2 regions of the Psychrosphaera ytuae genome follow, and region 1 is predicted to be linked to the other one. Evidence: predicted binding sites of a transcription regulator. Region 1 holds the regulator's gene; the other holds the start of a gene.

The links. Region 1 encodes sigma-54, which starts transcription at its own class of promoters, with help from an activator protein. Its sites were predicted from a motif close to GTTGGCACGNNNNTNGNNT; they were not measured.
Region 2: the regulator sigma-54 is predicted to act here: its motif matches at 1,277-1,295, upstream of J1N51_RS11170 (nidogen-like domain-containing protein).

Annotation. Positions count from the first base shown of each region.
Region 1 covers NZ_CP072110.1:2,672,997-2,676,421, forward strand. The annotation lists gene ptsN (PTS IIA-like nitrogen regulatory protein PtsN) at 1-297, opposite strand, end outside; gene hpf (ribosome hibernation promoting factor) at 393-680, opposite strand; gene J1N51_RS11890 (RNA polymerase factor sigma-54) at 714-2,210, opposite strand; gene lptB (LPS export ABC transporter ATP-binding protein) at 2,259-2,984, opposite strand; gene lptA (lipopolysaccharide transport periplasmic protein LptA) at 2,984-3,425, opposite strand, start outside.
Region 2 covers NZ_CP072110.1:2,499,930-2,503,354, reverse strand. The annotation lists gene J1N51_RS11175 (bifunctional GNAT family N-acetyltransferase/carbon-nitrogen hydrolase family protein) at 1-1,119, opposite strand, end outside; gene J1N51_RS11170 (nidogen-like domain-containing protein) at 1,357-2,781, shown strand; gene J1N51_RS11165 (invasion associated locus B family protein) at 2,977-3,425, shown strand, end outside.

The DNA.
Region 1 (3,425 bases):
ATCGACAGGGCGATTATCAATTGCGTCGTAATCAACTGCAGGGTGGCTTACAAGAAGAACCGCAACGACCTTGTTGCCCTCTGGTTTGATTTTGCCGTGTGGAATAGCAACCCCGTTGCCAATTCCTGTGCTTCCTAGTTTTTCACGGTTCATCAAACTCGCTAACACTTCAGAGCAGTTCAAATCCGGTAACTGGCTACTAGCAATCTCTGCAATATGTTCTAGGATTTTCTTTTTGCTTTGGCAGTCTGATAACACTTTGGTGCATTCAGGCTGCAGAAGTACTTTTAATTTCATGGCATTTTTACTGCTTGGGTCTTTTGATTTTCGTCTCAAAAGATGAGTTAAAAGGCGCCGTCCTTAGCGCCTCTAGTATTACTTAAAATTAACCTTTAGTGCCGAGTTAATTTTTCTTTGTGTTTTTTGACCTGACGGTCAAGTTTATCAATTAAAGAATCAATGGCTGCGTACATATCACTATGTTCAGATGTGGCAAAAAGTTCACCACCATTAACATGCATAGTCGCTTCTGCGCGTTGTATCAGTTTTTCGACGTCTAAAATCACATGGACGTTGTTAATATGATCGAAATGACGTTCTAATTTTGCAAATTTCGTATCTACATAGTCTTTTAATGACTCAGTAGGCTCGACGTGACGACAAGTTAGGTTAATTTGCATATGCTCTTCCTTCTTTTGATTTGATTGGTGAAACTACACCAATCGTTTTCTTTGGTTTGAAGGGGGAATGTTTAACGATTCCCGGTATTTTGCGATAGTTCTCCTGGCTACTTGGATGCCCTGTTCGGCCAGGATATCAGCAATCTTACTGTCACTTAGCGGTTTAGCTTGGTTTTCTGCAGCAACTAGCTTTTTGATTAAGGCGCGGATAGCGGTAGATGAACATTCACCGCCATTTTCAGTACTGACGTGACTTGAGAAGAAGTATTTGAGTTCAAATATTCCTCTTGGTGTGTGCATGTACTTTTGAGTCGTCACACGTGAGATTGTTGACTCATGCATATCGACCATTTCCGCTACATCATTCAATACCATCGGCTTCATCGCTTCCGGCCCATATTCGAAAAAGGCTTGCTGCTGTTGCACAATACAATTTGATACTTTTAACAATGTGTCGTTTCTACTTTCCAAACTCTTAATAAACCACTTAGCTTCTTGTAAGTGAGAACGAACAAACTGCGCGTCAGAATTGTTCTTTGCCGTTTTAGACAGTGAAGCGTATTGTTCGTTCACTTTAATTTTAGGCATAGAATTCGGATTTAGCTCAACTATCCAACGACCTTTTTTCTTAACCACGCTCACATCAGGGATGACGTAATCAATTTCGTCTTTAATCACTATGCTTGCAGGGTTAGGGTTGAGGGTTTGAATCAGCTCTAGTGTTTCTTTGAGCTCGTGTTCTTTGAGTTTGGTTTTGCGGATAATCGTGCGGTAATCACGGTTACCCAATAAATCTATGTGTTCTTGAATGAGGTCAATGGCCTCTTTTTTCCAAGGTGTGTCGTCGCTGTATTGACGTAACTGCACAACCATACACTCTTGCAATCCTCGGCATGCGACACCGATAGGGTCGAAGTTTTGGACGCGTTTTAAGACGGCTTCAACTTCTTCTATTTCAACGTCTTCAATATCAACTGCCTCTACAATGTCTTCAGTTGAAACAGTTAAAAAGCCTTTTTCGTCTATGGCATCAATGATAGCCGTGGCAATTGCCAGATCATGTTCAGAAAAAGGGGATAGATTAAGCTGCCAACGTAAATGATCTTGGATGTTGGTTGTAGTCTCACCTTGATAGACAGTGTCTTCACCTTCATAAGCCGGCCCAGAACTAGCAGGGGCTGCGCTCATGTAATCATCCCATGTAGAGTCTGTAGGAAGCTCATCTCCCATGGTTTGATCTTGCAGTGCTTCGTTAGTGCTTATCTCGTCCTTGGTCCATTCGATTTCGTCATCGTTACTCGCGCCGTTTTCTTGGCTTTCTTGATGAGTGTCGATTTGAGTAACTTCCGAGGCTTCTTGGCCATCGTAGTTATCAAAGTCATCGGACTCCAATAAAGGATTGCTATCCAAGGCTTCTTGGATTTCTTGTTGCAATTCCAAAGACGACAGTTGCAACAGTCTAATCGCTTGTTGCAATTGCGGGGTCATTGTTAACTGCTGACCCATTTTGAGTTGGAGTGTAGGTCTCATCTTATCCGGAACTTACTGACTTAATTAAGATTATCTCTTTATAAATTATCAAAGTTTGAACTGGTCACCAAGATAAACTTGCTTAACGATCTCACTTTCTAAAACTTCCGCTGGGGTGCCTTCGGCAATTAGCTCCCCATGACTAACGATATAGGCTTTTTCACAGACATCAAGTGTTTCACGGACATTATGATCTGTAATTAACACGCCAATGCCCTTTGCCGTGAGTTGTTGAATAATTTTTTTGATATCGATCACTGAGATAGGATCAACACCAGCAAATGGTTCATCAAGCAAGATAATTTTAGGGTCTGCTGCAAGTGCTCGGGCAATTTCGACTCGACGTCGCTCACCACCGGATAGCGCCATACCCTGGCTATCTCGAATGTGGTCAATATGAAATTCGGCGATTAAATCATCCAGTAAATCAGCTTGCTGGTTTGCGTCAATGTCTTTACGCATTTGCAAAACTGACATGATGTTTTGTGAAACCGTTAATTTTCTGAAGATAGAAGACTCTTGCGGCAGGTAGCCGATTCCTTTTCGAGCTCGAACGTGCATAGGTTCGTGACTCAAGTCTATGTCGTCGAGCTGAATCAAACCTTTATCATTTGGTACAAGGCCAACAATCATGTAAAAAGTTGTCGTTTTGCCAGCACCATTGGGGCCTAATAAGCCTACGACCTGGCCGGCTTCTACTGACAAGCTAACGTCTTTGACGACCTGTCGACTTTTATATGACTTCGCTAAATGTTGAGCGACTAACTTTGTCATTAATCGTTACCTGAATCTTTTTCGTTATTTGTTTTTGGCTTGATTTTGATGGTTGTTGTAACACGACCATTGTTCTCGGTGCCACCAACTGCTTTAACGCGTTTGTTTTCTAAATCGAATGTAATGTTACCGTTTGCACTATCAACCACAGAACCGCCTTGACGATACTTTGCAGAGCCTCTCAATTCAAGAATTCGCTCGTTGACCAAATAGATGACTTCTGTCGCGTTCGCTTCTAGTTCATCGCCTTCTGAACTGCTCTGTGAAAAGGTAGCTGGACTGCCTTTTGCGATCAATTTTTCGGCGGCACCGTCTTTTGTGATGACATATAGCTCATCCGCTTTGATTTTCATCGAACCTTGGTTGATCTGAACATTACCTTTGAAAAACATAGTGTTCTTTTTAAAGTTTAAGTCTTGCTCTTGTGCATCGATAGTCAGG
Region 2 (3,425 bases), 170 kb from region 1:
ACAAATCTGGATGCCCACTCGCCCTGCATCCGTTTCAAATACTGCGATGCGATCGCCTCCTTGAATGACCCAGTCGTTTTGTTCATGTGGGGTAATGTGGATTTTGCGCTGTTCGTCTATTTTGCCGCTGCGATGACACAAGTAAGTCACATTGTAGATATTGTCGTTTTCGGCCAGTGGCATTGAACCCGTAATGATATTGGCGTTGTATTCCACAGCCATTCTCGACATGGCTTCTTTGAAAGTGTCTGTGTACTCGGCTAAGAAGCGAATGGCTTCAGTTTGGTTGGTTTGTGGGCCGAGTCCCATCAAAGGCGCGTTAAAAAACTCCGGAAACAGAATAAAATCACATTGGTAGTCGGACACGGTATCAACAAAGTATTCCACTTGTTTGAGCAGCTCTTCGACTGATTCAACGCAGCGCATTTGCCACTGTACAGCACCAACCCGAACCACAGATTTGGTCGACTCGAGCACCGTATCAGTAGGCTCGTACATTATGTTGTTCCACTCTAGCAATGTCGCGTAGCCTACCGACTCTTGATCCTCTGGCAGGTATTTTTTGAGGAGACGTTTGACCTGAAAGTCATTTGATAACTGAAACGATAAAATCGGGTCGTATATTTCTTTTTTGTCGACTTTTTCAATGTACTCGGTCGGCGACAGTGTATCTCGATAATTGTGATACTGGGGGATCCTGCCGCCAGCCAAAATTGCTCTTAAGTTGTATTGGCGGCATAACTCTTTTCTGGCGTCGTATAAACGGCGCCCCAAACGCATTCCTCTGTGACTTGCGGCAATCACAACATCTAGACCATACATAGCATCGCCATTTTCATCGCTATACACACGGTCATGACCATCAACAATATCTTCATAGGTATGCGGGTTAGAAAAACGACCGTAATCCACTTGCACACTTAATGCGATACCGACAATTTTGCCATCATCGACAATTCCAAGTTGTCCTTCTGGAAACTGATCAATCAATCGATAAATCGTGTGACTCGGCCATGCCCCGCCCAAGCCGGGATAAGCTTCATCCATTAGTTCTTTGATTTGAGGGTATTGCGCTTTAGTGAGGTTACAAATTTCAATTAACGTGGTTTCGGTGGACATGCCTACTCCTGTAATAAGGCAAATTAAACTGGTTTTATACTAGTTTATTCTTTGCTCAGTACCAGTTTTTCAATAGTAACTGCTTAAATTGTGTCTATTTTTTTTACAGGAAGTACAGTCAATTAATTATTTTCCCAACAAATTCAATAAGATAGCTAATGGCATTTTACTTGCTTGGGGTGAAGCTTTAAATCAATAACAAAATCAACCACCTACTAATAAAGGGACTTATAAAACATGAAGCTGTTTAAAAACCTTCTTGTTACTGTATTGCTGGCATTTACAGTAACTAAACAAGCTCAAGCTGATGTCATTTTGTACGGCATGGGCGGTGAATCACAATTGGGTGATATTGCTACTCCTAAAGTCGATGACGGCTCTAGTAATGAGTTACAGCTACCATTTACACTGAGCTGGGGCGGTAGTTCTGCAAGCACATTTTTTGTAAACACCAACGGTAATATTACTTTTGGTAGTGGGTTTACACGCTTTAGTGCGACCTCATTTGACAACGTACCATTCCCAATCATCGCACCTTTTTGGGGTGATGTAGACATTTCCTGTGATACCTGTGGCGACATTTACGTTGGTAGTCCTGAAGAAGGCGTTGTTGCCGTTACTTGGGATCGCGTTGCTGAATACGGTAATACAGAAAACTCGGCACGAAATACGTTTCAGGCTGTATTGATTGATCGCTCAGGTGACACCGGAGTCAATGGGGACTTTGATGTTGAGTTTCGTTATCAAAATTTAGAATGGTCAGACAATGCAAACGCAGGCTTTGGTCTTGGTAATGGTGCTCCGCCGATTGATGAGTGTGAAGTGATAGAAGACTGTTCTGATTTTCCACCGATTGATGATTGTGAGGTTAGTGACTGCGAAGGCTTTCCTCCTTGTGAAATTGAATCTGTTTGCGAATTTCTCCCAATTCCACAAAGCACTCAATTGAGCTCACTGAGCCTTGAACAAGATATTCTCGAAGCCCCAACTTATTACAGCCTGCCAGGATCGCTTACTGAAGAAGTATTGGAACTTGCAAATACGTCAAATTCTGGTGAAGAAGGTGTGTGGACTTTCTCTTTTAGAGATGGTCAATATGCAAGTGAAGGCCAAGCCCCTATCTCTTTAGATAATGTTGATTACATTCCAGAAGTTGGCGAGACCCCTGACAATCCAAGATTACCAGATGGTACAACTGAAGAAGGCGGTTGGGAGTTTGACTTTGAAATCGACTTTGGCGAGATTGTATTTATCGATCCAGATGTAGCTGTCGGTTATGACTACGTTGTCAATAGCGGCCCTAACTTTGCGTCAGTGATCTTACCTTCTGGTTTTGATGCTCGTTACGAGCTGTGGCTAATGGGTGCTAACGGATGGGAATTTGCTGACAACCTTGTTGCAGAAGTAGAGTACTTCTTTGGTCAAGGCGGTGTTTCTATGTTCCGTATCTTGGGCATTGATACTTCAAATATGATTGACCCAACTGACGCTCAAGCGTTCGTAACAGGTCTTTCGTTTGTGGCGGCTGGTACAATCGATATGTCGCAAACGCCAATTACTGAGTTTGTTGCTGACCCTGCCGTTGATGTTAATGAACCAAACGCGTTGATTTTACTATCGTTAGGCTTGGGCTTTTTGGCGTTTCGTCGCCGTAAAGCATAAAACAATTAACTAATCGACTGAGCTAACGCAATGATTCAACTCTGACTTTGTTGCGACTGGAGCAACCTTGGTTAGAGTTGGCAATTAGCCTTTCCAAAGCCCCAAAAGTAAATTACTTTTGGGGCTTTTGCTATTGTAAATCTCTGCTAACATAAGTTTCACTTTTTTAAATGGACTTTTAAACGGACTTTATAAATGACACGTCAAATTAAAGCTTTTACCTACTCCTTCTTTTTGGGACTAATAGCCCTAAGCCAATCTGTTACGGCTGAATCACAACCGCTAGCTTCTAACGATAAGTCCATTCACGGTTCTTGGAGTTACGAATGCAACAAAAACATGTGTTTTATCAGTCAAATGATCATGGCAAAACAAAAAGGTAAGATTGGTATTGCAGGCGGTGTAAATATCGCAATTGCGTCAAAACAGCGTCCAATTATGACCCTTAGGTTCAATAAGGATGCGCATGTTCCTGCGGGTATTGGCATAAAAGTTGATGCAAACCCTGCCATTCGAACAAAAATACTCAACTGTGATGCCAAAGTATGTGAAACTAACCTAATTATGGATGCTAAGATGCTCGATGAAATGCAAAATGGCCATGGCCTACAAGTTGTATTTTTGAATAACATCAGTGGCAAACA